One region of the Celeribacter indicus genome, then DNA from elsewhere that is predicted to be linked to it. Evidence: riboswitches for the same ligand, from Rfam matches in the RefSeq annotation. Region 1 holds a riboswitch; each other region holds the start of a gene.
The links. Region 1 has a riboswitch for cobalamin ahead of P73_RS02535 (DUF1636 family protein). Riboswitches for the same ligand answer to the same signal wherever they lie in the genome.
Positions count from the first base shown of each region.

Region 2: linked by a shared signal. The riboswitch ahead of P73_RS20270 (6,7-dimethyl-8-ribityllumazine synthase) and the one ahead of P73_RS02535 (DUF1636 family protein) in region 1 are both predicted to bind cobalamin.
Region 3: linked by a shared signal. The riboswitch ahead of nrdH (glutaredoxin-like protein NrdH) and the one ahead of P73_RS02535 (DUF1636 family protein) in region 1 are both predicted to bind cobalamin.
Region 4: linked by a shared signal. The riboswitch ahead of P73_RS15540 (TonB-dependent receptor plug domain-containing protein) and the one ahead of P73_RS02535 (DUF1636 family protein) in region 1 are both predicted to bind cobalamin.

Region 1 covers NZ_CP004393.1:502,655-509,853, forward strand. The annotation lists gene cobN (cobaltochelatase subunit CobN) at 1-1,443, opposite strand, end outside; gene cobW (cobalamin biosynthesis protein CobW) at 1,450-2,484, opposite strand; gene P73_RS02535 (DUF1636 family protein) at 2,502-2,870, opposite strand; cobalamin riboswitch at 2,964-3,173, opposite strand; gene P73_RS02540 (LysR family transcriptional regulator) at 3,335-4,312, opposite strand; gene P73_RS25450 (hypothetical protein) at 4,309-4,521, opposite strand; gene P73_RS02545 (ABC transporter permease) at 4,758-5,744, shown strand; gene P73_RS02550 (sugar ABC transporter substrate-binding protein) at 5,797-6,822, shown strand; gene P73_RS02555 (ABC transporter permease) at 6,893-7,199, shown strand, end outside.
Region 2 covers NZ_CP004393.1:4,129,646-4,136,844, reverse strand. The annotation lists gene P73_RS20290 (carbohydrate ABC transporter permease) at 1-774, opposite strand, end outside; gene P73_RS20285 (ABC transporter ATP-binding protein) at 771-1,853, opposite strand; gene P73_RS20280 (RraA family protein) at 1,863-2,555, opposite strand; gene P73_RS20275 (FadR/GntR family transcriptional regulator) at 2,572-3,333, opposite strand; cobalamin riboswitch at 3,431-3,624, shown strand; FMN riboswitch at 3,814-3,956, shown strand; gene P73_RS20270 (6,7-dimethyl-8-ribityllumazine synthase) at 4,030-4,464, shown strand; gene P73_RS20265 (NAD(P)H-binding protein) at 4,730-5,383, shown strand; gene P73_RS20260 (alpha/beta hydrolase) at 5,455-6,549, opposite strand; gene P73_RS26800 (LysR substrate-binding domain-containing protein) at 6,680-7,033, opposite strand; partial or broken gene P73_RS26795 (LysR family transcriptional regulator) at 7,189-7,199, opposite strand, start outside.
Region 3 covers NZ_CP004393.1:1,147,601-1,154,799, forward strand. The annotation lists gene P73_RS05860 (cyclodeaminase) at 1-742, shown strand, start outside; gene P73_RS05865 (Lrp/AsnC family transcriptional regulator) at 752-1,234, shown strand; gene P73_RS05870 (aspartate aminotransferase family protein) at 1,379-2,752, shown strand; cobalamin riboswitch at 3,124-3,312, shown strand; gene nrdH (glutaredoxin-like protein NrdH) at 3,405-3,626, shown strand; gene nrdI (class Ib ribonucleoside-diphosphate reductase assembly flavoprotein NrdI) at 3,631-4,086, shown strand; gene nrdE (class 1b ribonucleoside-diphosphate reductase subunit alpha) at 4,068-6,191, shown strand; gene nrdF (class 1b ribonucleoside-diphosphate reductase subunit beta) at 6,199-7,170, shown strand.
Region 4 covers NZ_CP004393.1:3,133,033-3,140,231, forward strand. The annotation lists gene P73_RS15525 (O-antigen ligase family protein) at 1-12, shown strand, start outside; gene P73_RS15530 (GumC family protein) at 269-2,491, shown strand; gene P73_RS24510 (PQQ-dependent sugar dehydrogenase) at 2,589-4,277, opposite strand; cobalamin riboswitch at 4,563-4,772, shown strand; gene P73_RS15540 (TonB-dependent receptor plug domain-containing protein) at 4,910-6,736, shown strand; gene P73_RS15545 (ABC transporter substrate-binding protein) at 6,741-7,199, shown strand, end outside.

The sequences.
Region 1 (7,199 bases):
TCCCGCGCGCAGGGCGCGAAACCGGAAGGCGCCGTTGCAGAAGGCGGGATCGTCCTCGGGCGCGCCCCAGGCGCGGGCCAGATCGTCGCGCAGCGCCATGGGCAGGGCAGCCAGCGCGGCGCGATACGCCTCGAGCGGCCAGCTCTCGACCTCCTGCCCCAGACGCACGGCCAGATCGGGCACAGGCGTCGCGTCATATCCTTGACCGGCAAGTTCGGCGAGGATCTTTCCGGTGGATGCGAAGGCGTCGAGCCCGACCGCATGGGCGATCTGGTACGCGCGTCCCGGATAGGTCGACAGCACGATCGCTGGCCTGCATCCGGCCGCGGGCAGGGTGGAAAGTCTGTGCCAGCCCGCGACCCGATCCGCGATCGCTTCGACCCGCCCTTCATCCGGCTGATGGATCAGGCGGGAAAATTCCAGGTCCGGGTCGCGCGGGGCGCGGGCCTTGAAACTGGCGACGCCGGCAAAGATCCGGCCGTCCACCTCGGGCAGCACGACATGCATCGCGAGATCGGCGGGCGAGAGCCCCCGCTCGCTCTCCGCCCAGAGCCGGCGCTCCGCTGTCGAGAGAGCGACCTGAAAGACCGGACAACCCGCGGCGTCGAGCGGCGAGGGCGCGCCATCCGGTCCCTTCGCGGAAAAGGCGGTGGCGTTGACGATTGCCGCCGGGGCAAGGCGCGCGATCTCCCGGCGCAGCCAATCCGCGATCGACGCGATCTTGAGCGACGGGGCGAAGAGGCCGAAGGCGTCGAACCCCCGCGCCTCGAGCGCGGCAATCAGCGCCTCGACGGGCGCGGTATCGGCTGCGCTCAGGTAGGAGCGGTAGAAGGTGACGAGCGCGAGCGGCCGGTCGGGGGGCTCGGGCGGGGGTACGACCCCGGCGCCGGGGCGGTAGAACCCGGCTTCCGGCACCGATTTCAGCCCCGCGACGGGCTGCGCATAGAGCCCCGCGGCGAGCGCGAGCTGTGCCAGCGCCGCCTGCGCTGCGACCGCCCCGCCCGCATCGCACAGGTGCTGCAAGCGGCGCAGGGTCGAGACGGGGAGGGTAGAGAGCGCGTCGAGCCGCGGATCCGGTCGGCCGTCCGCCGGCAGCACCGCAAGCGCCATCCCGCGCCTCCGCGCGAGATCCTGGAGCGTCGCGAGCCCGTAGGGCCAGTAGCTCTCGCCGCCGATCAGCCGCACGAGGATTCCCTTTGCCCCCTCGAGGGTCTGCTCGGCATGGACATCGACCGAAAGCGGGTGACGCAAGGCCGCCAGGTTGGCGAGGCGCAGCGACGGCAGCGGAGCGCCCGTGTCGCGTGCCCGGTGCCAGCCAGCCGCGAAAGCCCCCAGATCGCTGTCGGAGAAGGACAGCGCAATCAGATCGGCGGGGCTCTGCCCCAGATCCTGCGGCAGGTCCGTCTCCTCGAGACCGTGGCTTTCGCGGAAAACGATGTGCATCGTCGCTCAGGCTCCCAGCACCGCGCGGATCGCCGCCTCGTCCACATTGTCGTGCTCGGCGATCACGACCAGTTCCGAACGCCGCGGCTCTCCGCCCCAGGGCCGGTCGTATTGCGCCCGCACCCGCGCCCCCACAGCCTGAACGAGCATCCGCATCGGTTTGCCCGCGACCGCGACATACCCTTTCACCCTCAGAACGTTCTGCTCGCGCGCGAGCCGGCCGATCGCGTCCTGCAAGACCTGCGGATCCGCGATTTCGCCCATGCCCACCACCACCGTGTCGAAGTCGTCATGCTCGTGATCCTCCGCGCCATCGTGGTGGCTGGGCCGGGCGTCGATGTCGTCCTCGGCGGCCGCGCCGAGCCCCAGAACCACGCGCGGATCCACCGCACCCTCGGTCACCGTCAGGATCGGGACCGGGCGGGGGGCCTCCGCCTCGACCACCGCACGGGCCTTCGTCACGCCGTCCTCGCCCGCCAGGTCTGCCTTGGTCAGCAGCACGATATCGGCGCAGGAGATCTGGTCCTCGAAGACTTCCGACAGCGGTGTTTCGTGATCCACACTCTCGTCCGCCTCGCGCTGGGCCTGAACCGCGGCCGGGTCCGGTGCGAAGAGCCCCGCCGCCACCGCCTCGGCATCGGCGAGCGCGATTACACCGTCCACGGTCACGCGCGAGCGGATCGGCGGCCAGTCGAACGCCTTCAGCAGCGGTTTGGGCAGCGCGAGCCCCGAGGTCTCGATGAGAATGTGATCGGGGCGCTGCGGCAGGGCCAGCAGGGCCTCGATCGTGGGGATGAATTCGTCCGCGACCGTGCAGCAGATGCAGCCATTGGCCAGCTCGACGATGCTCTCGGCCGGGCAATTCTCGTCGGCGCAGGATTTCAGGATATCGCCGTCCACCCCGGCGGTGCCGAATTCGTTGACCAGCACCGCGAGGCGCCGGCCTTCGGGATTGGCCATGAGATGACGCACCAGCGTGGTCTTGCCAGAGCCGAGAAAGCCGGTGATGACTGTGACGGGGATTTTATTCAGATCGGACATCTGCAACTCCTTTGGGGTCAGTCCTGCGGCGGAAGCCGGGCGATGGATTGCTTGCGGAAGATCTCCGGGCGCTCGCGCCAGGGAACGCGCCCGTCCTCGCTCGCGGCATAGCGCGCCGCGCCCTCGAGGATCGCCTCGACATGGCGGTCGGGATCGAGGTCGCCATAGATGTAGCTCCAGCGCTTCGGCCCGCCGGAAAGCGCGATGGTGCAGCCGCGCGTGCAGGCCGACAGGCAGGCGACGGGGCGGATCGTGACAGTGTCGGGCAGGCACGCCGCCTCGAGCCGCCCCAGCAGGCGCGCTCCGGGACGCGGCTCCTCCGTCTCGGGCGGACCGCCCGCGACGCGCCGGCAGGTTTGGCAGATCATCAGGGTCACCCCGCCCATCTCGCAGTCCTCCAAAGGGACGATGCGGGAGCGGAAGGCAGGAGAGGCGGTGGACAAGCCATCTCTAGCCGGCCGCGACACACCCCGTTCGCCCGAAACAAATCTGTGCTGGCAGGTCTCCCGGCTTGCGGATCCCGGAGCATTGCGCTCCTGCGGTCCACCCGCCTTCCCGGCACATTGGCCAGTGGCTTCGGGCGGACCTCTCCGGTCACGGTCGCGGGGGCGGCTGCGCTTTGACCTTTGCGGTCTGTCGCATTCCCTCTTCGCCTGTCACAGACAGGAACCAGCTGGCCCTCACCTGAGGCAAAGCCGGTGTGGTTGTCAAGGACGGGATGGCAGGGATGCGTCCATCTGCGCCGGCCAGCACCGCTCTTCGCCATCGGGAGAGGAGGCTGAGTGAGAGGGACTGCTGCGGTGGCGCAGGACGCTCCGGGAGAACAAGGCTAAGCGCCGGATCCGTCCGGCTATGCCGGAGCATCTTGCAGGGCGGCGAATGTGCGACGGATCCTGTCGATCAGATCCGTCTGCGGCGCGGAAAAGACGGTCTTCCTGTCGTAGATCAGGAACAGGGGCATGGTGAGCTCGATCCCAGGCGTGCGCACGATGCGGAGGCCTTCCCTTTCGAGATCGGCGGGCAGCGCGCTCTGGAAGACGAAACCCGGCCCGATATCGGCGCGAATGGCAGCCAGGATCGGCTCCGGATGTCCGAATTCCAGCACGCTGTTGGTCCTCACCACCCCTGCCGTGCGCAGCGCCTCGTCGATCAGCTCGCGCGCGATCTGTCCCTTCATCGGCGTCACGAACGGCAGGGAGGCGAGTTCGGACAGGGTGGCGACGTCGCCCACCAGCGTACTGTCGAGAGCCGCGACGAGGAATAGCGGCTCCTTCCAGAGCAGCTCGGTCTCGAGCCGCGACGTGTCCTGCGTCGGGTCGATCAGCGTCACGCCGAAATCGCAATCTCCGGACAGCACCGCCTGCGTCGCGAGGTGGGGGCTGGACATCGACATGCAGACCTTGGCAGCCGGATATTCCTTGTGAAACCGGATAATGATATCGGGAAGTTTATAAGTTCCGACAACCATGGCCGCCGCGATCTTGGTCTGGCCCAGCACGCCCTTCTTGATGTCGGCGAGATCGAGAAGCATTTCGGAGCTGCGTTGCATGACCTCCGTCGCCCAGGAATAGACCCGTTCACCCGCCTGCGTCAGTTCGATATTGCGCCCCGTCTTGCGGACCAACTGCGTTCCGAGGCTGTCCTCGAGGCTGCGCAGATGCGAGGTGACGGCGGGCTGCGCGATGTTGAGCCGCTCGGCGGTTCGGGTCACGCTCGAATACCTTGCGATCATGCAGAACACGTTGAGCTTGTGCAGCGTCAGATTGCGCGAATGCAGGAATTCGCTGGTCAGGGCGGTGAGCGGCGCCTGGGGCGGGGATTTCGTCATATCGGCTCGGACTTCGGTTTCGGGCGGCTGCCGGCGGCGGGGGCGGGCGGGATCGTGCCCGCAGACCGCCCTCCCGCCGCAGGGTTGCGCGATACAGCATAGCCGAAAAGCGCGATTTCCAAAGCCTTTCCTCGCGAGGCCGGAGCCGGGCGGCAATCTCCATTCATAAGTTTTAAGTTATGAATTTTTTGCAGGTTGATATTGGACAAACCCGCCTCCGATTTCGAAAAATAACGGAAACAAGGCATGCAGGACGCCCGAGCGTTCCTGCGCAAACGGGAGGACATCGCGCCATCGTCCATGAGGGGGTGGCACATCGGCGGCACCGGAGGAGACGACCCGTCCCGCCGCCGCGATACAGCCATTGTTTCTGGGGCGCAGGCTCTCGAACTCCGCACGGAAGATGCAGGGGAGAGCAGGCGCGGGGCCATGGGAGGAGGCCGCCATGAACGCATCGCACAAGACGAGAGTCTCATTGACACAGGAGCAGATGGTGCTCGCCATTTCCGGCGTGCTGTTTGTCGCCTTCTCACTGTTTCTCGACAATTTCTTTCAGATCTCGAACCTTCTGTCGCTGTTGCAGAACGTGTCGATCCTCGGAGTCCTGGCGGTCGGGATGGCTGTGGTGGTGATCGGCCGCGGCATCGACCTGACGATGGTCGCGGTGATGGTGTTCTCGACCGGCTGGGCCTTCGTGCTCGTGTCCCGCGGGATGCCGATCGAGCTGGCACTTCTGCTGGGCATGCTGCTCGCACTCGGGATCGGCATCGTGAACGGGATCCTCGTCGCCTATGTCGAGATCCCGGACATCTTCGCCACGCTCGCGATGGCCACCGTCATCGCCGGGTTGGGGCGGTTCGCGCTCGTGCCCAGCGACAACATCTTCATCGGCGGCGACCTGGGCTGGCTGTCCGCACTCGGCACCGGCACGCTTGCGGCGATCCCGATGCCCGTCGTGCTGTTCCTCGTCATCGCCTGTGTCGCCTTCGTGGGCCTGCGCCTGACGCGCTACGGAGCCTTCATCTACGCCATCGGCGACAACCCCCTCGCCTCGCGCAACAGCGGCATTCCGATCCGGCCGATCCGCGTCCTGATGTACGGCATCTCCGCCTTCGTCGCCTTCTGCGCCGGGCTGATCATGGCGATGACGGTGTCCTCCGTGAACACCAAGCTCGCCAATTCGACGATGATCTACGACATCATCCTCGTGGTGGTGATCGGCGGCATCGGGCTTGCCGGGGGCAAGGGCAGCATCCGCAACGTCATCGCCGGCACGCTGCTCATCGGATTGCTGCTCAACGGCATGACGATCATGAACATCAGCTATTCGGCGCAGAACATCATCAAGAGCCTCATCCTGCTCTTGGCGATCATCGTCGACTCGGTGGTCAACCCGCGGGACGAACAGACGTCCCAGCAGGGCGATATATGAACAAGAATATTGAGAACAAACGCATATGAACATGTCTCAGGGGAGGAGAAACATGACACTGACAAGGTTGAGAAAGGCCCTCGGCATCGCAGCGCTCGCGGGTGCTGCCCTCGGAACCGCCGCGCCGGCATCGGCGGAACGTCCCGATGACGGTCTGGTCTTCACGTATCAGGAGGCCCTCGCGGGCAAGAAGGTCGCCTTTGTCCCGATCACCATGGGATTCGATCTTACCCAGGGCTGGATGGCCGCGGTGCAACGCGACGCGGACCGGCTCGGATACGAGCTGACGATCCGCGACCCCAACTGGAACGTCGACGCCGGCGCACAGGCGATCGAGCAGCTCATCAACGAAAAGCCCGACCTGCTGATCGTCCACAACAACGACATGCAGGCCTATACCAAGCTCATCCGCAGGGCGATGAGCGCGGGCATCAACGTGATCCAGATGAACCTGAAGACGCCGGTCAATTCCGACGCATTCGTGGGCGGCGACTGGTACGACGTCGGGGTCAAGACGGCGCAGGAGGCTGCACGCTTCTGCGGCGAAGGGACCTCGGGCAAGATTGCCGTGGTGCAGGGGCCGGTGACCGCTCCGCCGAACCAGCTCGGTGTCGCCGGGGTCGAGGACGCCCTGGCCGAATACCCGGAGATCCAGATCGTATCCAACCAGGCGGCGGACTGGGATGCCTCGAAGGCGCGGTCCATCGCTTCCACGATCATCAAACAGCATGGCGATCTCTGTGCCTTCATCGGGTTGTGGGACAACATGGATGTCGGCATCGCCGCAGCCATCCGCGAGGCCGGGCTCACCGACCAGATCAAGCTCGTGTCCACGGGCGGCGGGAACCAGGAATTCGGTTGCACCAATCTCGAGAACGGATCCTTCGCGTCCTACGTGAAGGTCGATACCCGCGATCAGGCGCACCAGCTTGCCGAAACGATCCAGATCCTGTTGCAGACCCGGCCGGAGCCGGGATCGCAGCCCTTCGGCCTCTATACCGAAAACAAGATCCTGACGCCGGACAACATCGGCCCCGGTTCGTGCTGGACCCTCGACGGGATCCGGGCGGGCGACTGAGCCTCGCTGCGCCCCAAGGCGCGGTCGCCGGATTCGCGGCGACCGCCTCTCGCACCTTCGGAGTTTTAGAATGAGCGTGAACGAAACGTATCTGCGCTGGCGCTACCGCTATATCCCGGATCATGTGCTGGGCGAGGTTCTGGCAAAGAACTGGATCGACAATGCGATCCCCGTCCTCTTCCTGGCGATTGCCGTCGCGGTATTTTCCATCCTCATCCCCGGCTTTTTCACGGTCGGCAGCCTGTCGACGATTGCCCGCGTCCTCGGTGAATACATGTTCATCTGCATCGGCATGACGCTGGTGCTGAAGGCCGGCGGCATCGACCTCAGCGTCGGTTCGAACTTTGCCCTGTGCAATTTCGGCGCGCTCTACCTGG
Region 2 (7,199 bases), 900 kb from region 1:
AGCGTAGAGCAGGGTGGAATCCACCGGCCCGCCGGTACCTTGGCTGACCACATAGGACGGGGTGAAGGCCTGGAAGCAATGAACGGTGACCATGATCGCGTTGAAGAACATCACCGGGCTGAGCGAGGGCAGGGTGATGTGGAAGAACTGCCTCACTGGCCCGGCGCCGTCGATCCTTGCAGCCTCGTAATATTCCGCGGGGATCTGACGCAGTCCGGCGAGGAAGATCACCATCGTCGACCCGAAGGCCCAGACCGACAGCGCGATCAAGGTGTAGATCGCCGTCGAGGGCGAACCGATCCAGGATCCTCCGGCCAGTCCCAAGGGGGCCAGCGCCGCATTCAGAAGCCCCTCGCGTCCGAAGACCTGGCGCCATAGGATGGCGACGGCGACACTGCTGCCCATCAGGGAGGGCATGTAGATCAGTACGCGATAGACGGGCATCATTCGAGAGCCGCGATTGAGCACGATGGCAACTGCGAGCGAGAAGACAAGGATCGCCGGGACCGAGAAGCCCACATAGACGGCGGTGGCACGCACGGAACGCCAGAAGCGCGGATCTTCGAAGAACATCTCGCGAAAATTATCGAGGCCGATCCAGTTCGGCATGCCGTTCAGGTCGTAGTCGGTGAAGGCCAGCAGCAGCGAGACAAGGATTGGACCCAGGGTGAAGACCACAAGGCCCAGCAGCCAAGGCCCGAGGAAGGCGGCGGCGATCAGCGTCTCGGCTCTGGCGAGGCGGCGCTCGTCGGCGTCTTGCACTTGCCGGCTCATGGCGCCCTCCGGGACAGTGCAGCGCCGGTATCGGGATCGAAGAGCACCGCCTTCTCGGCATCGACCTCCAGGCAGACCGTTTCGCCGGGGGCGATCGGTGTGCGTCCGGGCGCATGGATCATCAAGGGGATGCTCTTCAGGTCGACCTGCACATAGGCCTCATGGCCAAAGGTCTCGACCCCCGTGACACGTCCGGCCGGGCCGCGTTCCGACAATGCCATGTGCTGCGGACGGATGCCATAAGTGACGCGCTGCCCCTCGGGCAGGGCATGGTAGCCGGCCGGCAAGGGGAATTCGGCCCCGTTTTCCGCCCTGAGTACCCGTGCGCCTTCCGACCGAGATGTTGTGGCGGGAAGGAAGTTCATCGACGGCGAGCCAATGAACCCGGCGACAAACCGGGTGGCGGGAGCGTCGAACAATTCCAGCGGCGAGCCAGCCTGTTCGATCCGTCCCGCGCGCATGACGACGATGCGATCGGCCATAGTCATCGCCTCGACTTGATCATGTGTAACGTAAACGCTGGTGACGCCGAGCTTGGTCTGCAAGGCGCGGATCTCGGTGCGCAGTTGAGTCCGCAACTGCGCATCGAGATTGGACAGGGGCTCGTCGAACAAGAAGACATCGGGCTCGCGCACGATGGCGCGGCCCATCGCCACCCGTTGCCGTTGACCACCCGAAAGTGCGCCCGGTTTGCGATCGAGCAGCGCCTCCAGCCCCAGGAGCCTGGCGGCGTCGGTGATGCGCCGGTCGGTATCCGCGCGGCTGTAGCCCAGCATCCTCAAGCCGAAACCCATGTTCCGCCGCACGGACATATGCGGATAGAGCGCGTAGTTCTGGAAGACCATCGCGATGTTGCGCGATTTGGGTTGCAGTCCGTTCACCCGGCGACCGTTGATGACGATGTCACCATGCGAGACAGTCTCGAGCCCCGCGATCATGCGCAGGAGGGTCGACTTGCCACAGCCCGAGGGTCCGACCAGGACGGTGAATTCTCCGTCCATGATTTCCAGGTTGATGTCGGACAGAACTCTCTGATCGCCGAAGGTCTTTGCGACATTGCGAAACGCGAGGTTGGCCATGAATTCAGCTCAGAGTACGCGGCGGGAGTCGTCCCAGCCGAGTTTGTCATACCACTGGGTCCGCCATTCCTTGTCGCGGTCCAACTCACGTCGCGCCCACTTGGCGACGATCTCGAAATGCGTTTGCGGGACGACCAGCACGCCGTCGCCGTTGGCGACGATCAAGTCGCCGGGATTGACCAGCGTGCCATCGAGGTTGACCGGCACCTGCGTCGCGGCCAGTTCCGAATAGCCCTGTACCATCGTCTGCGCGCGGTGGGCGCTGAAGATCGGGATCCGGTGGCGGATGCATTCGTCGATGTCGCGCACCCCGCCGGTGGTGACGATGCCGCGCGCGCCCATCGCGTGCCACTCGAGCGAATTGGCCGAGCCGATCTCGCCGCTGCCAGTGCCGGCAGACTCGAAGACGATGAACTCGCCCGGCTTGACGTTCGGGGTGATTTCGCTGCGATCCTGGTAGCGATCTAGATAGTATTGCAGTGACCAGTCGCTGTATTCCTCGGGCGTCATCGTGGGGATGCGCACCTGCGTCGGGCGGCAAAGGACGGTGCGTGCGATGCCCATCGCTTCGGCGCCCTGGAATACCGGGCCGATGGCGCGGTTGACGCTGCCCACGTTGTGGAGACCGGCCCAGTCCATCCCGTCACGGATGTCGGCCAGGCGCAGGCCCTCGAAGAGGGCGAGCACGTCCTCGTTTGTCATTGTGTAAGCTCCTTGCTCAGGTTGGGGAGGATGGCCGCTTGATCTGACTGAGCACGGCGCGCCGGTTGAAATCGGCGCCGATCTGGAAATGCTCGGCCAGCAGCCTGTCCGCAGCGGCGGGGTCGCGCCGCACGATCGCATCGAGAAGCGATGCGTGATGATCGATGAGGTAGCTCCGGATGCCCGTAACCTGGAGAATGCGCTGCCGCCGCACGAAGTGCAGGTCGGTCAGGAAACGCGACAGTGCGCCGTAGATCGTCGACAGAGCAGGTGAGCGTGCAGCGGTGACGATGGCCGTGTGAAAGGCAAAATCGGCATCGGCTCCCTGTTGTGCGTCCTCTATGGTGTCGTGGATGCGGTCGAGGATGCGGGACATGTTGTCGTAATCCGACTGGGTGGCCCGCGCGCAGGCCAGCCGGATGGCGTGGTGCTCTATGGCGATGCGGGCCTCCAGGATGTCATCGAACTGTTCTCCGTGCTGCACCAGGACGAACGAGAAGAAGTCGCTCAGCGATGAGGCGTCGGGCGTGGTGACATAGGTGCCAGCCCCGTGCCGGACCTCCACCGCGCCGATCATTGCCAGAGCGCGCAGGGCTTCGCGCAGCACCGGACGGCTGACGTTCAGGAGCGCAGAGAGATCGCGCTCGGGCAGCAGCTTGTCTCCGGTCTTGATTTTGCCCGTCAGCAGTTGGTCGCGCAGGAAGGCAAGCACGCGGGTGTAGTCCCCGCGGGCAGTCTCTTTGTGGTTGATGATGTTAAGGTCGCTATCGGCAGGCACCGCACGCTCTCCAAATTGGTAATACCAATGGAAAATAACTTTTTTATACTGGCAAACATAAGATCAAATATTAGCGGGGAAGTTAGCGGTGAGGGCAGCTTCTGATTATAATGCAGGCTAGTTTTTGGAGTTTTGCCTAGAAGAGAGTCGCAATAGGGAGCTCATTCGAGCCGAATCCATGAGTGCAAGCGGTGGGCGAGGCTGTCGAACGCCATCGTCCCGACGGGATGGGAAGGCGCAGCAAAGCTTCGACCCGCAAGGCAGGAGACCTGCCGGAATGTTCGCCCTGTCCGGATGCAAGGCGCACCAGAGACATCGGAATTCTTGAAACGGGCCGTGACCGCCGCGCTGGAAACCCTCTGGAACAGGGCATTTCAGAAGGCTTGGAAAACGCATCGCCTGCACAGGGAGGTGGCTGTTGATCTTGATGATCAGCAGATCCTTGGGTCTTGTCTCCGGCAAAACGCCATCCTATGGTCATCTCGTTCTCAGGGCGAGGTGCAAGTCCTCACCGGCGGTAAACGGACCTGGTCCGAAGCCCGCGAGCGCCTTCCATGGAAGGGACCAGCAGATCAGGTGCAACTCCTGAGCCGACGGTTATAGTCCGGATGAAAGAGACTACGTTCAGTCCGCATTTCGCGAGCGGATGGCGTAAGTGACGCCTTGGGTGACGTGTTGTTATCAAAGGAGATCACAATGACACACACCCGCTATGCTTTTATCAAAGCAAACTGGCATTCCGAAATTGTCGACCGCGCACTGGATGGCTTCTGTGAAGTCATCCCTGCCGATCAAGTGGATGTCTTCGATGTTCCGGGCGCCTTCGAGATGCCACTACTTGCGCGCGATGTCGCCCGCAGCGGGCGTTATGCCGCTGTTGCTGCGGCGGCCTTCGTGGTGGACGGCGGCATCTATCGTCACGAATTTGTTGCTCAGGCGGTGGTTAACGGTTTGATGCAGGCCGGGCTTGAAACCGATGTTCCCGTGCTTTCGGTTTCCCTGACGCCGCATGTTTACCAGGAAACCGACCATCATCAGGCGATTTACCGAGAGCATTTCGTACAGAAGGGGCGGGAGGCAGCGGAAGCAGCACTTGCTGTGGCGAAATTGAGACTGACCGTCGCGGCATAACCGGGGGGAGGAATACCTGTTTGCGAGGCACGCCCCGGTTCGAATGCAAGGGTGCCCGGTCATCCGGATCAGCCGCAATCCGACGGCATTCTGTACCTCCCTCGGGAAGCTACGAACACGCTTCGGCTGTTGAATATGGAAATCCGCGCTGATTTGAACAGCGCAAACCAGCGGGGCGTAGAAGCGTCCTCCATTGCAGGAACCAACCAAATGTTCACGAGCGTTTGTTTCGATAACACCCACTGGAGACAGAAAGAAGATCCCCATGAAGATATTCCTGATCGGAGCCACCGGCGGCGTCGGCCACCGTCTTCTTCCCATGCTCGTGGAGGCAGGCCACGAGGTCGTGGGCCTGCATCGCAAGCCCGAGCAGGCTGAAGCGATCGCGCAGGCGGGAGGAACGCCGGTTCCGGGCGACATAATCGACATGACGGTCGCCGACCTGATCGAGGCCGCGCGCGGCTGCGAGGTGATCGTGTTTTCGGCCGGGGCGGCGGGCAGCGGGCTGGACCGGACCACTGCCATCGACGGTGACGGGCCGGGCAAGGCCGCCGAAGCCGCCCGCGACCTGGGCATCTCGCGTTTCTATCTCGTCTCGGCGTTTCCGGAGGCCGGGCGCCAGCGCGAACGAAATCCGCGTTTCGAGCATTACATGGCCGAGAAGAAGCGCGCCGATGTCGCTCTGGCCCGGTCGGAACTCGACTGGATCATCATTCGGCCCGGCACACTTGTTCACGAGGATGGAGACGGGCGCGTGACGCTCGGCCCGGCCATCCCCTACGGCGCCGTCGCGCGGGGCAATGTTGCCCGCGTCATCGCCGCGCTGATCGAACGGCCTGCAATCCGGCGCGAGATCCTCGAACTGACCGATGGCGACATGTCGGTCGATCAGGCGGTCGCCCGGCTGATGCGCGTCTGACCCCGCAAGCCGCAGGGGGCGAAGCGGTTGTCTCGCCCCCTGACTTGGGTCCCCGCGCGCACGCTCGTCCCTTACGCGACGAGATGCTCCTCAAAGAACGACTGGAGCTTGTCGAAGGGGATGATGTTGACCTGATCGTAGAGGTCGACATGATCGGCACCCTCGATGATCATCAATTCCTTGGGTTCGGCTGCCGCCGCGACGGCGTCTTCGCTGAAATAGCGCGAATGCGCCTCCGAGCCGGCGATCACCAGCATAGGCCGCGGCGAGATTTCGTCGATATAGGTCAGCAGTGGCATGTTCATGAAGGACAGCGGGTTGGTCACCGTCCAGCCGTCGTTGGAGTTGACCGATCGGGGATGATAGCCGCGTTCGGAATCCTTGTAATAGGCGTGATACATGCGGATGACCGGATCGTCGATGCCGTCGAGGCTGTCCGGCAGGCCGCCAGCAAGGGCCGGCTCGCTGCTTGCCGCATCTTCCCAGCGCTGACGGCTCATCTGTTCGAGGCCCGCCGCGCGCTGCTCGTCGGTCAGGCTGTCGTAATAGCCCTTCGCCATCACGCGCGACATGTCATACATGCTGGTGGTGGCGACCGCCTTGACCCGCTTGTCGGCCGCCACGGCGTTCAGCGCCATGCCGCCGAAGCCGCAGATGCCAATGATGCCGATCCGCTCGCGGTCCACGCCCTCATGCAGGCCGAGGAAATCGACCGCGGCCATGAAATCCTCGGTGTTGATGTCCGGCGATGCAACCGAGCGCGGCTGTCCGCCGCTTTCCCCGACATAGGACGGATCGAAGGCGAGCGTAACGAAGCCGCGCTCCGCCATGGTCTGGGCATAGAGGCCCGCGGCCTGTTCCTTGACCGCGCCGAACGGACCGGCCACGGCCAACGCGGGCATGGCGTCGGATGGCCGCTCGGCGGGGGTATAGAGATCACCAACCAGGGTGATGCCGTAGCGATTGGTGAACTCGACCTTGCTGTGCTCCACCGCGTCGCTTTGCGGAAAGGTCTTGTCCCAATCGGAGGACTGAGCGCGCAGCGGTCTGCCGAAGGCAGAGGCTGCGCCAAATGCGGCGGCGGTGATGCCGACCGTCTTCAGAAGATTGCGGCGGCTTGGATCGACTGCCGCGTTTGCGGGGATTGGCTGTGTGGTGTCGGCCATTTCGATACCTCGTCTTGAATGCGAATGAGGTAAAGATGGGAGCGCAAGACCATGCGGATTAGAGGGTCAGTTCGGCACGTAGTCATGAAGAGATTTCATGAAATTCCGCGTGCGAAGGGAATAGCGGTGGTTATGCCTGTGCTTCACCGGACGCCAGGTTGGCCAGCCAGTGCCGAAATTTGCCTATTGTCGAATGCCTTTCCGGCTCTTGCGCCGAAAGTACGTAATAGGCGCTTCCATCCGAATGGAAACCTTTGGGCGCGACAAGCAGCCCGGCGCGAATATCGTCCTGAACGAGATGCCGCGGCCCGATTGCGACGCCCAGCCCCGCCACGGCAGCTTGCAGGCTGAAATAGAAATGCTCGAAATCGCGTCCGGGGTTAGCCGCACAGGTTTCGCCACTGATTTCGCCCCATGTCGTCCACGCCGATGGCCGCGTGGCATTCTGGGGATGAGCCAGCGCATCATCAGTGTCGGTTCGCACGAGACGGTGACGGGCGCGTGCGCCTGTGCGGCCTTGATGCGCCGCGCTTCCTCCTCGATCTCGCCGAGGCCCCGCGCCACCACCTGCGCCAGCCTGCGTCCGGCATCGGTCAGAAAAACCGCACGGTTGCGGCGCTCGAAAAGCGGCGTACCAAGGTCATCCTCAA
Region 3 (7,199 bases), 640 kb from region 1:
GCCGAGCCTCACGGGGCTGATGGTCCTGCTCTCGGCTCGGACGGGGATGACGCAGGCGGTCTTCCTCGACAACGGGTATCTCACCGACCTGCGCACCGCGGCCGCCGGGGCCGTCGCCGCACGGCACCTCGCGCCGGCGACGGTGGAGACGGCGGGTGTCATCGGCACCGGCGTGCAGGCGCGGCTCCAGATGCGGGCCGCCTTTCTCGAACGGCCGTTCCGCCACGGCCTGGTCTGGGGGCGGGACAGGGAAAAGGCGGTGAAATGCGCCGCCGATCTCAGCGGGTCGCTGGGCATCGGAGTGGATGTCGCGACGGATGTGGTGCAGCTCGTCGCGCGAAGCCAGCTTGTCGTGACCGCCACCCCCTCGACCGCCCCGCTGATCACCGCGGAGATGCTTCATGACGGGCTGCACATCACCGCGATGGGGGCCGATCAGGCCGAAAAGACCGAGATCGCGCCAGAGGCGCTCGCGGCGGCGCAGCTCTATGTCTGCGACCGGGTGAGCCAGTGCGAAACGCTCGGAGAGCTGCGCGCCGCGCGGGCCGCGGGGCTGATGCTGGCGCTTCCGCCGGAGCTCGGCCAGATCGTTGCCGGCGCCGTGACCGGGCGGACCGATCCGCGCCAGATCACGATCTGCGACCTGACCGGGACGGGCGTGCAGGACACGGTCATCGCCGCCCATGTCGCGCGCCGTCTGGCGGCCGGGCCGGCGGAAGGGGGGCCGGGACATGTCGCATAGGAGGTCGCCATGAAGCTCGACGCCCGCGATCTCGCCATTCTGCGCGTGCTGGCCCGCGAGGGACGGCTCTCGAAAACCGCGCTTGCCGACAGGATCGGGCTCTCTCCCACGCCGGCCTGGGAACGGCTCAGGAAACTGGAGCGCGCCGGGCTGATCGAAGGCTACCGCGCGCAGATCAACCTCAGGAAGCTCGGCCCCTCCGTGACCGTGTTCGTCGCCGCGGAGCTGGCCGACCACACCCAGGCCTCGTTCCGCACCTTCGAGGCGAGCCTCCAGGCCCATGAGGAGATCGTGACCTGCTGGGCGCTGGGCGGCCGCTACGACTACCTCTTGCAGATCGTCACCCGCGACATCGAGGCCTATCAGCACCTGATCGACACGCTCCTGGACGCCCGGATCGGCATCGCGCGCTATTTCACCTATGTCGTCACGAAACAGGTCAAGGGCGGCGGGACGCCGCCGCTCGAGCTGTTTCTGGACCGAATGGACTAGTCCTGACCGTCCACGCAGGCCGGACGGACTGTTCCCGCGGTCCTTTTGGTCTCCCTTTCCGCGCGGCGGCGTCAGACTGGCAGGCGACGGCCGGACCGCGCCGCCGCGCGGCGCCGTGGTCCGGCGCAAGGAAAGGGGAAAGGCATGCTGACCAACGACCAGCTCGACACATGGGATCGCGAGAATTTCTTCCATCCCTCCACCCATCTCGCCCGGCATGCCCGCGGCGAGGCGCCGGGCCGGATCGTCAGGACGGCGCGGGGCGCCACGATCGTGGATCGCGACGGGCGCGAATTCCTCGACGGGTTCGCGGGGCTCTACTGTGTGAACGTGGGCTACGGCCGGCAGGAGATCGCGGAGGCCATCGCGGAACAGGCGCGCGAGCTGGCCTATTACCACGCCTATGTCGGCCATGGCACGGAAGCGTCGATCACGCTCGCGAAAATGGTCCTGGACCGCGCCCCCGAGCATATGTCGAAGGTGTATTTCGGCCTGTCCGGCTCCGATGCGAACGAAACCAACATCAAGCTGATCTGGTATTACAACAACATCCTCGGCCGGCCGGAGAAGAAGAAGATCATCTCCCGCCGCCGCGGCTATCACGGCTCCGGCCTGATGACCGGATCGCTGACCGGGCTCGAGCTGTTCCACCGGAAGTTCGACCTGCCCCTGGACCGCGTGCTGCACACGGAAGCGCCCTGTTATTTCCGCCGCGACGACCTCGCCATGTCCGAAGCGGCCTTCGTCGCCGATTGCGTCGCGAAGCTCGAGGAGTTGATCGCGCGGGAAGGGGCGGACACGATCGCGGCCTTCATCGGCGAGCCGGTCCTGGGCACGGGCGGCATCGTGCCGCCGCCGGCCGGTTACTGGGAGGCGATTCAGGAGGTGCTCGACCGGCACGACATCCTTCTGGTCGCCGACGAGGTCGTGACCGGTTTCGGCCGGCTCGGGACGATGTTCGGTTCCGGGCGGTACGGGCTGAAACCGGATCTCATCACCATCGCCAAGGGGCTGACCTCCGCCTATGCGCCGCTTTCCGGCACGATCGTGTCGGAGAGGATGTGGAAGGTGCTCGAACGGGGAACGGACGAGAACGGGCCCATCGGCCATGGCTGGACCTATTCCGCGCATCCGGTGGGGGCCGCGGCCGGCGTGGCCAACCTCCGGCTTCTGGACGAGTTGGCCCTCGTCGAGAATGCCGCAAGCACCGGCGCCTATCTGACGGCGGCGATGAAGGACGCGCTGGGCGATCATCCGAATGTCGGGGAGATCCGGGGCGAGGGCATGCTCTGTGCGCTGGATTTCGTGCGGGACCGGGACAGCCGCAGCTTCTTCGACGCGGGGGATCAGGTCGGGGCCTCGCTCGCCGCGGCGCTTCTGGCGGAGGGGGTCATCGGGCGGGCCCTGCCGCAGGGCGACATCATCGGCTTCGCGCCGCCCTTCTGCCTCACCCGCGGCGAAGCGGACCGGATCGTGGATGCGATGAAGGTGGCGGTGGACACCGTGCTGCCCGGCTGAGACCGGCGGAGAGGAGGCCAGGGGGACGGCCGGGCCATGCCGCCGGCTGCGTCCGGTTGCGGGACTGCCCAGCCGCGGGAGCGGCCGGGCCATCCGGGGCTCCGCCCGGATCGTGCATCCGGCGGCGCCCCGAAAGATCCCGGTGATCGTCACGGCGAGGGTGCGGGCGAGGGGTCGGAACGTCATCATCATGGATCTGCCTTTCAGCCGGAGGGAGGACCGGCGCCGCGAGTTGCGGAGGTTGCGGCACCGGTCTCTCCACCCTATCCGGCGCGGGTAAAGATCCCGTTACCACACCGTTCGCCCCGTCTTCCGGCGCGGGGCGAGGGCGCGTGGGAAAACCAGATATTGACAAGCCCTCGTCGAAACCATCAATATGATGTTGCTTCGGTTCCGTCGGCACGAGTCGCCGGCTAAGAGGGAAGCCGGTGAGAGTCCGGCGCTGCCCCCGCAACTGTAAGCGGTGAGCGAGGCCGATCACGCCACTGGACGCACGTCCGGGAAGGCCGGCCAAGCGGTGAACCGCGAGTCAGGAGACCTGCCGGGCATATGACAATGACCACGAACGGAGGGTTCGGGGGCGTGTGTTCGGCGGGGCGCCTGCGGTCCGTCGCTCGCGGCCTCGACGTCTGAGAGAAGCGAGAGGACCGACATGAGCATCACCGTCTATTCCAAACCCGCCTGTGTGCAATGCACCGCCACGACCCGCGCGCTCGATGCGAAGGGGCTGTCCTACGATGTCATCGACCTGACCCAGGACAGCGACGCGATGAGCCGCGTGACCGGGCTCGGCTATCGCCAGGCGCCGGTCGTCGTCGCGGGAGAGGACCACTGGTCGGGCTTCCGCCCGGACATGATCGCGCGGCTCCTGTGATCCCATGCCCCCGGATGCTGCCGTCCCGGTGCCGCCGCAGGGCCTGCCGGAGATCGTCTATTATTCCTCCGCATCGGGGAACACCTTGCGTTTCGTCGCGCGGCTCGGGCTGACGGTCCGGCGCGTGCCGATCTCCCCGAAGGAGGCGATGCCCGGCATCGCCCGCCCCTTCGTCCTGATCTGTCCGACCTATGCCGACGGGACCGGGCGCGGGGCGGTCCCGAAACAGGTGATCCGGCTGCTCAACGACCCCGACACCCGCGCCCTGATGCGGGGCGTGATCGGGGCCGGAAACCGGAATTTCGGCAGGCTTTATGCCATGGCGGGCGATGTGATCGCCCGCAAATGCGATGTTCCGCTGCTCTACAAGTTCGAGCTGGCGGGATTTGACAGCGATATCGCCCGCGTCCGCGCCGGGCTCGAAAAAATGGGATCCGCGCCATGCTCGACACCGACCTGAACGGCCTCGATTACCACGCGCTGAACGCGATGCTCAATCTCTACGACGGGGAGGGCCGGATCCGCTTCGAGGCGGATCGCATGGCCGCGCGTCAGTATTTCTTGCAGCATGTGAACCAGAACACGGTGTTCTTTCACTCGCTCGACGAGAAGCTCGGCTATCTCGTGGAGGAAGGCTATTACGAGGCGGAGGTCCTGGACCAGTATTCCAGGAATTTCATGCGCAGGATCTGGGAGGCGGCCTATGCGAAGAAGTTCCGCTTCCCGACCTTCCTCGGCGCGTTCAAGTATTACACCTCCTACACGCTGAAGACCCGCGACGGGCAGCGCTATCTCGAACGCTATGAGGACCGCGTGGTGATGGTGGCCCTTGCGCTTGCGCGCGGCGACGAGGCGCTCGCGATGGCCTTCATGGAGGAGATCCTGTCGGGCCGGTTCCAGCCGGCGACGCCGACCTTCCTGAACGCCGGGAAGAAGAGCCGCGGGGAGCTGATCTCGTGCTTCCTTCTGCGGCTCGAGGACAACATGGAGAGCATCGGGCGGGGCATCAACTCCGCGCTGCAACTCAGCAAGCGCGGCGGCGGGGTGGCGCTCCTGCTGACCAACATCCGCGAGCACGGCGCGCCGATCAAGGGGATCGAGAACCAGTCCTCCGGCGTGATCCCGGTGATGAAGCTCCTCGAGGACAGCTTTTCCTATGCCAACCAGCTTGGCGCGCGGCAGGGGGCGGGGGCGGTCTACCTCAACGCGCATCACCCCGACATCCTGCGCTTCCTCGACACGAAACGCGAGAACGCGGACGAGAAGATCCGTATCAAGACGCTGAGCCTTGGCGTGGTCATTCCCGATGTGACGTTCGAATTGGCCAAGAAAAACGCCGATATGTATCTCTTTTCGCCGCACGATGTCGAAAAGGTCTATGGCGTGCCCTTCTCGGAACTCTCCGTCACGGAAAAATACGAGGAGATGGTGGACGACAAGCGCATCCGCAAGAAGAAGATCAACGCCCGCGCCTTCTTCCAGACGCTCGCGGAGATCCAGTTCGAGAGCGGCTATCCCTATATCCTGTTCGAGGACACGGTGAACCGCGCGAACCCGATCGCGGGACGGATCAACATGTCGAACCTCTGTTCGGAGATCCTCCAGGTCAACGAGGCCTCGGACTTCAACGAGGACCTGTCCTATGCCCGCCTCGGGACGGATATTTCCTGCAACCTCGGCTCGCTCAACATCGCGAAGGCGATGGATGGCAAGCAGCTCGGGCAGACGGTCGAGACCGCCGTGCGGGCGCTCACCGCCGTGTCGGAGATGTCGGCGATCGACGCCGTGCCCTCGGTCCGCCGCGGCAATGACGAAAGCCATGCCATAGGCCTCGGCCAGATGAACCTGCACGGGTTCCTGGCGCGCGAGCACATCCATTACGGCAGTCCGGAGGGGATCGAGTTCACCTCCGTCTATTTCGCCGCCGTCGCCTATCACGCGCTCCGCGCCTCGAACGCGCTGGCGCGGGAGAAGGAAACGACCTTCCGGGGGTTCGGGGACAGCGCCTATGCCGACGGCAGCTTCTTCGACAAATATGTGGAACGCGACTGGCTTCCCGAGAGCGCCGCGGTGAAGGCGCTGTTCGAGGGCATCGACCTGCCGACGCGGGGGCACTGGGCCGCGCTCCGGGAGGCGGTGATGCAGGACGGGCTCTACAACCGCAACCTCCAGGCGGTGCCGCCGACCGGCTCGATCAGCTACATCAACAATTCGACCTCCTCGATCCATCCCATCGTCTCGAAGATCGAGATCCGCAAAGAGGGCAAGATCGGGCGGGTCTATTACCCGGCCGCCTTCATGAACAACGACAATCTCGACTATTATCGCGACGCCTACGAGATCGGGCCCGAGGCGCTGATCGACACCTATGCGGCGGCGACGGAACATGTCGATCAGGGCCTGTCGCTCACGCTGTTCTTCCCGGCGGAGGCGACGACGCGCGACATCAACCGTGCCCAGATCTATGCCTGGAAGAAGGGCATCAAGACCATCTATTACGTGCGCCTGCGCCAGACGGCCCTGGAGGGGACCGAGGTGCAGGGCTGCGTCTCCTGCACATTGTGAGGTTCCGATGAAAGACATGACCGACATTCGCGTGCCGCGCGCGATCAACTGGAACCGGCTCCAGGACGAGAAGGATCTCGAGGTCTGGAACCGGCTGACGGTGAATTTCTGGCTGCCCGAGAAGGTGCCGCTGTCGAACGACATCCCGAGCTGGGCGACGCTGAGCGAGGAGGAGCAGCGGCTGACCATCCGGGTCTTCACCGGGCTGACGCTGCTCGACACGATCCAGAACACGGTGGGGGCGCCCTCGCTCATGCCGGATGCGGTGACGCCGCATGAGGAGGCGGTGCTGACCAACATCGCCTTCATGGAGGCGGTGCACGCGCGCTCCTATTCCTCGATCTTCTCGACGCTCTGCTCGACGCGGGAGGTGGACGAGGCCTTCCGCTGGTCGGAGGAGAACCCGCATCTCCAGGCCAAGGCGCGCGCGATCCTCGAGACCTACGCGCCGGGAAGCGATCCGCTCAAGCGCAAGATCGCCAGCGTGTTCCTCGAGAGTTTCCTGTTCTATTCGGGCTTCTACCTGCCGATGTTCTGGTCGAGCCGGGCGAAGCTCACCAACACCGCCGACCTGATCCGGCTGATCATCCGCGACGAGGCGGTGCACGGCTATTACATCGGCTACAAGTTCCAGCGCGGGCTCGAACGGCTGTCCGGAGAGAGGCGGGCGGAGCTGAAGGACTATGCCTTCGCGCTGCTCTTCGATCTCTACGACATCGAAAGCGCCTATACCGAGGCGCTCTATGACGGGATCGGTCTGACCGAAGAGGTGAAGGTCTTCCTGCATTACAACGCCAACAAGGCGTTGCAGAACCTCGGCTTCGAGGCGCTCTTCCCGCCGGAGGTCTCGGAGGTGAACCCCGCGATCCTCGCCGCGCTTTCCCCCGACAGCGAGAACCACGACTTCTTCTCGGGCTCCGGCTCTTCCTATGTCATCGGCAAGGCAGTCGCGACCGAGGACGAGGACTGGGATTTCTGAGCGCCGCAACCGGCCCCGATCCGGGGCCG
Region 4 (7,199 bases), 1.9 Mb from region 1:
GGCGCGGTCTGAGCGCGCGCCCGCACCCCCGGCGACCGGCCGCGGCGCGACGGCCGGGCGGAGCGGCCGCGGGCTGCCCAAATCTTAGCCAAAACCGCCCGCCCCCTTGCGCGGAGGAAACTAGACCTTGCGTTTCCGCCGGTGTCCGCGAAAGCTCTGGGCGGGATAGGCGCATCCTTGCCGAGTGCGGGAGCCGAAGGTATCGTGTCCTCGTGCCCCTGCGGGCATGTGTGTTTTCCAGTGTCCGCTCCGGGAAAGGGGCTTTGGTATGAATCAGATCTCGCATCTTCGCCGCCCGCCCGGCGAGTTTCCCACGAAACCCTCCGTATCCGCGCCTCCCGACGGGCCGGCTCCGCTCCGGCCCTCCGATCTGCTGAAGCTGCTGCGCCGCCGCCACAGGTCGCTGATCCGCATCCCGCTGATCCTGATGTTCGGCACCGGGCTGCTGGTGACGGGCGCGACGCCGCGCTATGTCGCCTATTCGCAGATGCTGCTCGGCGAACAGGGGCTCAGCGCCCGCAACAGCTTCGATCTGGTCGAACAGCAGAGCCTGACGAGCTCGGTCATCGAGGGGGAGCTGGCGGTGCTGCGGTCCAACGCGCTGCTGCGCCGCGTGGCCGAGACGCTCCAGCTCGAGACCGTTCCCGAATTCAATCCCGAGGCCATCCCCGAGGACGAACAGGGCTCCGTCCTGTCGGATATCGCGGAACGGGTGAAATCGCTGCTGCCGAGCTTCGGCGGCGGCGGCGAGGCCGACCTGCCGGACGACGCGCCCTCGCGCGTCGCGGTCGCCGCCGGCGCCGGCGCGCAGCAGCTCGGCACCTACAAGGACATCGTGGGCAAGCTGCGCCAGGCGATCCGCGTGAACCAGCAGGGCACCTCCTATGTCGTGCAGGTTTCCGCGGTCTCCGAGGATCCCGATCTCGCCGCCGCGATCACCAACACGCTCATGGACGAATACATGGGCTTCCTGACCGACAAGCGCTTCAACGCCGCGCAGGAATTCACCGCCTGGCTCGAGACCCGCGTGGCCGATCTCGCCGTGACGCTCGAGCGCTCGGAGCGCGACGTCTTCGACTACCGCGCGCGGATGGAGGCGGATGCCGACAACCGCACCCGGCTCGAACAGCAGATGACCGAACTCACCACCCGGCTCATCGACCGGCGCGCGGAGCTCGCGCAGGTCGAGGCGATGTATGACAAGATGGGATCGACCATCGAGACCGGAGGCCCGCTCGCCGCGCAGGACATGTCCTCCTCCGAGGCGATGCTCGACTACCGCCAGCAGCTTTCCGAACTGATCCAGCGGGAGGCCTTCGCGGTCGGCTCCTTCGGCGAGCAATCCGCGCAGGTCGCCTCCATCCGCCGCTCCATCGACGTGATCGAAGCCTCGATCGAGCTCGAGGTGCGCCGCGAACTCGACCGGCTTCAGAACCAGCGCGAGGTGCTGCGGGTCGTCGTCTCCTCCCTCAACAGCCAGCTCAACGAACTGTCGCGCCAGATGCTCGACCAGTCGAGCGAGGAAATCCAGCTCAACCAGCTCCAGCGCGTCGCAGAGGCGAACAGCGTGGTCTACCAGGAATTCCTTGCCCGGTTCAAGGAAGTGAGCGAGATCCAGAACCTCCAGACGCCGGACGCCGACATCATCTCCTACGCCAACCCGCCCTCCGCGCCGGTCTACCCGCGCAAGAAGCTCTCCGTCATCATGGCGGGCGTCGGCGGCTTCTTCATCGCCTTCGCCTATGTGCTCCTGACCGAGATGCTGCCGAAGAAACTGTCCACCCCCGAAGCCCTCGCGCGGGCGACGGGCATCGGCGTCTACGGCCGGATGCGCGATCTCGGCGCACAGATGACGCTGCACGAACTGGCCCGCGAGCTGAACCGCGATCCCGAGGGCAAGCTGTCCCAGATCGCGCTGAGGCTGGCCAACAATGCCGACATGCGCGCGGGCGGGGCGGCGCGGACCATTCTCGTGGCCTCCGACACGGCGCGCGACGACAAGGTGCATGTGGCGATGCTCCTCGCCTGGGCGCAGAGCCGCAAGGGGCGCTCCTGCGTCGTGGTCGACGCCGACACCCGCACCGCCAACCTGTCGGGCCTGCTCGAATACCGCCGGCCGGCGGGCAACCTCGCCTCCACGCTCTACGGCGATACGGAGATCGGCCAGGCGATCACCGGCCTGCCCCGGTTCGGCGCGAGCTTCGTGCCGTGCGAGGAAATGGCCTCCGACCCCTCCGTGGTCTTCGACACCGAGCGGTTCCGCCAGATCCTCCAGACGCTCTCGCGGCAGTTCGATACGGTCATCCTCGACCTGCCCCCGGCGCAGGATTTCACCGACGCCTTCACCTCGCTCGAGGAGATGGACATCGAGCTGTTCGTGGTGCGCGCGGGCACGCTCACCGGCGGCGAGCTGCATGAACCGCTCGAGGTGGCGAGAAACGCGAATGCGCGCAACCTGGGCCTCGTGCTCACGAACGACGCGACGGCCTGACGCCTCCCGCCCTCCGGCACCGGATCCGCGCAAAAACCGCGCCCTGCGAGGGGCGCGGTTTCTCATGCCGGCCGCAGGGGCGGACGGACGCGCGCGCTCACATCTTGCAGAGCACCCCGGAGATCAGGTCCGCCGCCGCCGCATCCTCCATCCCGCTCCACGCCATGTTGGTGTTCGGCGCGAGCGCCACCGGGTCGGACATGAAGGCCGCGAGCGTCTGCTGCGTCCAGACCCCGGCCACGCCGTCGAGCGCGCCGGAATAGCCGTCGAAGGGCGTCGCCCCCGGTCCGCGCCCGCAGACCGCGTGCAGCGTCGGCCCCGCGCCCTCGTCCACGCCCTCGAGGAGGCTGTGGCATTGCAGGCAGGCATTCATCGTGCTCTCGGCGGAGGCGAAGATCTCCGGCGAGGGCGCGTCCTCGCGCAGGAGCGCCTCGAACCGGGCCATCGGGTCCGGGCCGGTATCGGCCGCGAGCGTGATGATCCGCCGGTCGTCGGTATAGACCACGATGGTGCGCCCCTCGTCGAGCGTCGCGAGGTCGCGGATCCTCTGGCCGAACTGGATCGCCTCGTCATAGACCCCGCGCCCGTCGCGCAGGTGCACGCGGTGCAGCGCGCCGCTGAGACCGCCGACGATGAAATCGCCGTCCCAGGCGTAGTGAAAGCCGTTGACCGCGATCACCGAGGAGGGCGCGATCGACGGCACCCAGGACATCGCCGGCTCGTCATAGCCGTCGTGATTGGCGTGCCTGTCGCCGTTTCCGGCCGGCTTGCGGTTGTATTTCACCCCGTAACTCACCGCGGGAAAACCGAAATTCGCCCCCTCGAAGACATGGTTCAGCTCGTCGCCGCCCTCCATCCCGTGATCCGTCACCCAGATCTCGCCCGCGACATCGACCGTGACGCCCTGCGGGTTGCGCAGGCCCTTCGCGACGATCTCCTTTTCGCCGGTGTCGAGGTCGACCAGCATCACCTTACCGTAATCGCCCTCGTCCGTCTGGGCGAGCGCCGTGGAGAAATCGAGCCCTTCGTGGCGGTCGTCGCGCTCATAGACACCGGAGGTCCAGACCACCCGCCCGTCGGGCAGGGGCGCCATGCGTCCGCCCGCCTCGAGGCCGTAGATCCCCTTGCCGGAGGTGAAGGGCTTGATACAGGGCTCGGTCTGCGCGACCACCTCCCAGTCCTCCGGCCCGGCCTGCCAGTCTTCCGGCCGGTCGCTGTCCACCACGAGCCGCGCGAGGGTCGAGCCGAAGCAGAGCCCCTCGGGCCGCCAGTCGGTGAAGGACATCAGGAGCGATCCGCCTCCGCCGTCGCGCGGAACGAAGAGCACGTCGTTGTACCGCATCCAGTTGAAATCCACCTCGATCTCGCCCAGGAGCCCCTCGCCGAGCTGCTGTTGCAGCTCCGCGCGTTTTGCGTCGGGCGGCGCGACGGAAAGCTCGGTGACGGTCTCCCCGTCGATATGGAAGGTCTTGCCGAGCCGGTCGGTCAGCAGGAGCGAGCGGTCGAGAAAGGGCGCGATGCCGCCCGCGAAATCGCGCGCGCTCGCCGGCAGGTACATCGTCCGCTTGCTCAGCACCGCCCGGTTCGTGACCAGCCGCTCCACCTCCGGCGGCGCATCCGCGTTGAACATTGAATTGTAGACCCCCTGGAGCTTGTAATATCGCGTCGCGAAAAAGCTCCAGCGGTCCTGCATCTGGTTGTTCAGCTCATAGCCACCCCAGACCCCGATCCCGACGAGCGCCGCAGCCCCCGCCAGCCCGCCCAGAACATAGGCACCCACACGCATTGGTTTCACGGATTTTCCTCTCGTCCCCGGATACTCGTTAACAGATCAAGACAGCGCCCTCGGGCGCGGAGAGACCCACCCTCTCCACGGGATATCTTGCATGGTCGCCCCGCCGCCTCCAAGCCAAGATCCGCCGCGACGCGCCTTATGCGCGGGCCCGCCGCGAAAACGCGCCGCCGCGCCGCATGTTTTCCAGACAACTGCGCAAATTGGAGGCGCCGGTCTCGCGGCCGGGCGGGCACCATGCCGCGCCCGACGCCCCTTTACAGGCGCGTGATCTCTGCGCTAGGAGGTGAGCGCTTCGGTCCGGGAGATACCACCGGATAAAAGGGAACGCGGTCCGCCCTGCGACAGGGCCCATTCCGCGACTGCCCCCGCAACTGTAGGCGGAGAGCGAAGCCGGACAAAGCCACTGTGGCGCCTCACGGCCCGCGGGAAGGCCCGGCCAAGCAGCGACCCGCAAGTCAGGAGACCTGCCGAAGTGTTCACCCAGTCCGGGCGCGGGGCGTGCCGGGGCTACGGTCTTCCGTCGTGGTGGCACATCGCCGTGCTCGGAATCCTGAAGGACCTTTTTCCGAGCACCGTCTGACACTTGCAGGCCGCATTTCATGCGGCGCACCGATGGGACAAGGATGAAGATCTTGACGACCCGCCACCTGCTTTCCACCGCGCTCTGCGCCACCCTCGCCCTGCCGGCCGTCGCACAGGACGTCCTGGAGCTCGACGAGATCATCGTCTCCGGCAGCCTGACGCCGGTCGAGGCCGGCAGGACCGGCGCCACCGTCGAAAAGCTCGACGCCGACGCGCTCACCGCCGCGGCCCGGCCGGTCTCCGAACGGCTCGGCAGCCTGCCCGGCGTGAGCTTTACCCGCAACGGCGGCACCGGCGCCTCCACAAACCTGTATATCCGCGGTCTCGGCGCGCAATATGTCGGCGTGCGCATCAACGGCATCGACGTCGCCGATCCCTCGAAAACGCAAAGCCAGTACGACTTCGGCGGGCTGCTGTCCTTCGGCATCTCCTCCGTCGAGGTGCTGAAGGGCTCGCAATCCGCCCTCTACGGCTCCGAGGCGATCGCCGGGCTGATCGACATCCGCACCGACGAGGCGGTGCGGCCGGGCTACACCTCGACCGCCGCCTTCGAGGCCGGAAGCTACGGCACCTATGCCGGCGGGATCTCCACCGTGATGGAAAGCGACAGCGGAAAGCTTTCCTTCACCCTGTCCCATCTCAGCACCGACGGATTTTCCTCGCGCGCGAGCGATGACGAGGACGACGGGTTCGAACAGACCTTCCTCACCTTCGGCCTCGAACAGGACGTGAGCGACGGGCTGACCCTCGGCCTCTCCGGCCTCTACCGCACCTCCGAGACCGACTACGATCTCTCCGACACCGATCCCGAGGGCGAGACCAGCCGCGACGAAACCGGCCTGCGTGCCTTCGCGCGTGTGACGGGCGGCGCGATGCATCATGAATTCAGCGCCAGCCTGTTCGAGACCGAGCGCAGCTATCCCGGCGGATATACCGAAGATTACTCGGGCCGCCGCCGCAACCTCGCCTATCTCGGCACGGCGGAGCTGTCGGACATCTCGTCGCTGAGCGTCGGGCTCGACTATACCGAGGAGGAGTTCGAGATCGACGGATGGGACGCGGACGACCGCAGCTGGTCGGTGAGTGGCGAATGGCTCTACGCTGCCGCCCCGACGGTCGATCTGTCGGTGGCGCTGCGCTACGACGACCATTCCGATTTCGGCTCCCATGTCTCCGGCCGGCTTGCCGCCGCCTGGCGCGCGGCGCCGGACTGGACGATCCGCGCCGTCGCCGGAACCGGCTTCCGCGCGCCCTCGCTCTTCGAACGCTACAGCGATTACGGCGATCCCGGCCTCGAGGAGGAGACGAGCAGGAGCTTCGAACTGGGCGCGGAGCGCCGCTTCGGATCCGACAGCTTCGCGAAGGCGACGGCATTCTACACGGAGATCGAGGACCGGATCGACTTCGACACCGCCTCGACCGCCTGCGTCGGCGGCCCCGGCTGCTACGCGCAGGTCGACGGCACCACGGTGTCCAGGGGCATCGAGCTGTCGGGCCGCTACGGGGTCGGCCCCGCGCTCGCGCTCCGGGGGAACTATACCTATACCGACGCGAAAACCGAGGGGCAGCGCGCCGAGCGCGTGCCGCGTCACGATCTCGTCCTCGGGCTCGACACGCTGCTGTCGGACCGTCTCACCGGGACGGTCGAGGTGCAGCACGTCGCGGATGTCATCCCCTCCTCCTACGCGCCGGCCGATCACAAGGTGGGCGATTACACGCTGGTCAACGCCGGGTTCACCTATGCGCTGACGGCGGCCACCGATCTCACCCTGCGCCTCGAGAACCTCGGGGACGAGGACTACGAGACCGCGGACGGTTACAACACACCGGGCCGCTCGGCCTATGTCGGTGTCCGTGCCTCCTTCTGAGCGCATGATCCGGGCGGCGGCGCTGGTCGCCGCCCTCTGCCTGCCGCTCTGCGCGGCGGGGGCCGCGCCGCTGCGCGTCGTCTCGACGAACCTGTGCACCGATCAGCTCGCCATGCTGCTCGCCGCGCCGGGACAGCTCGTCTCCGTCTCCGGGCTCGCCGCCGACCCGCACAGTTCCGCCATGGCGGAGGCCGCGCGCGCCTATCCGCGCAACGACGCCCGCGCCGAGGAGATCTACCTGCTCGCGCCCGATCTCGTCGTCTCCGGCAGCTATACCGCGCGCGAAACCATGCAGATCCTCGAGGATCTCGGCATTCCGGTGATGCGCTTCTCCCCCGCGACCTCGCTTGCCGACGTGCCCGCCCGCATCGCGCAGATGGGCGCCGCCCTGCATCGCGAGGCGGAGGCGCAGGCCGTGATCGACGAGTTCAACGCGCGGCTTGCGGCGCTGAGGGCGGAGGCC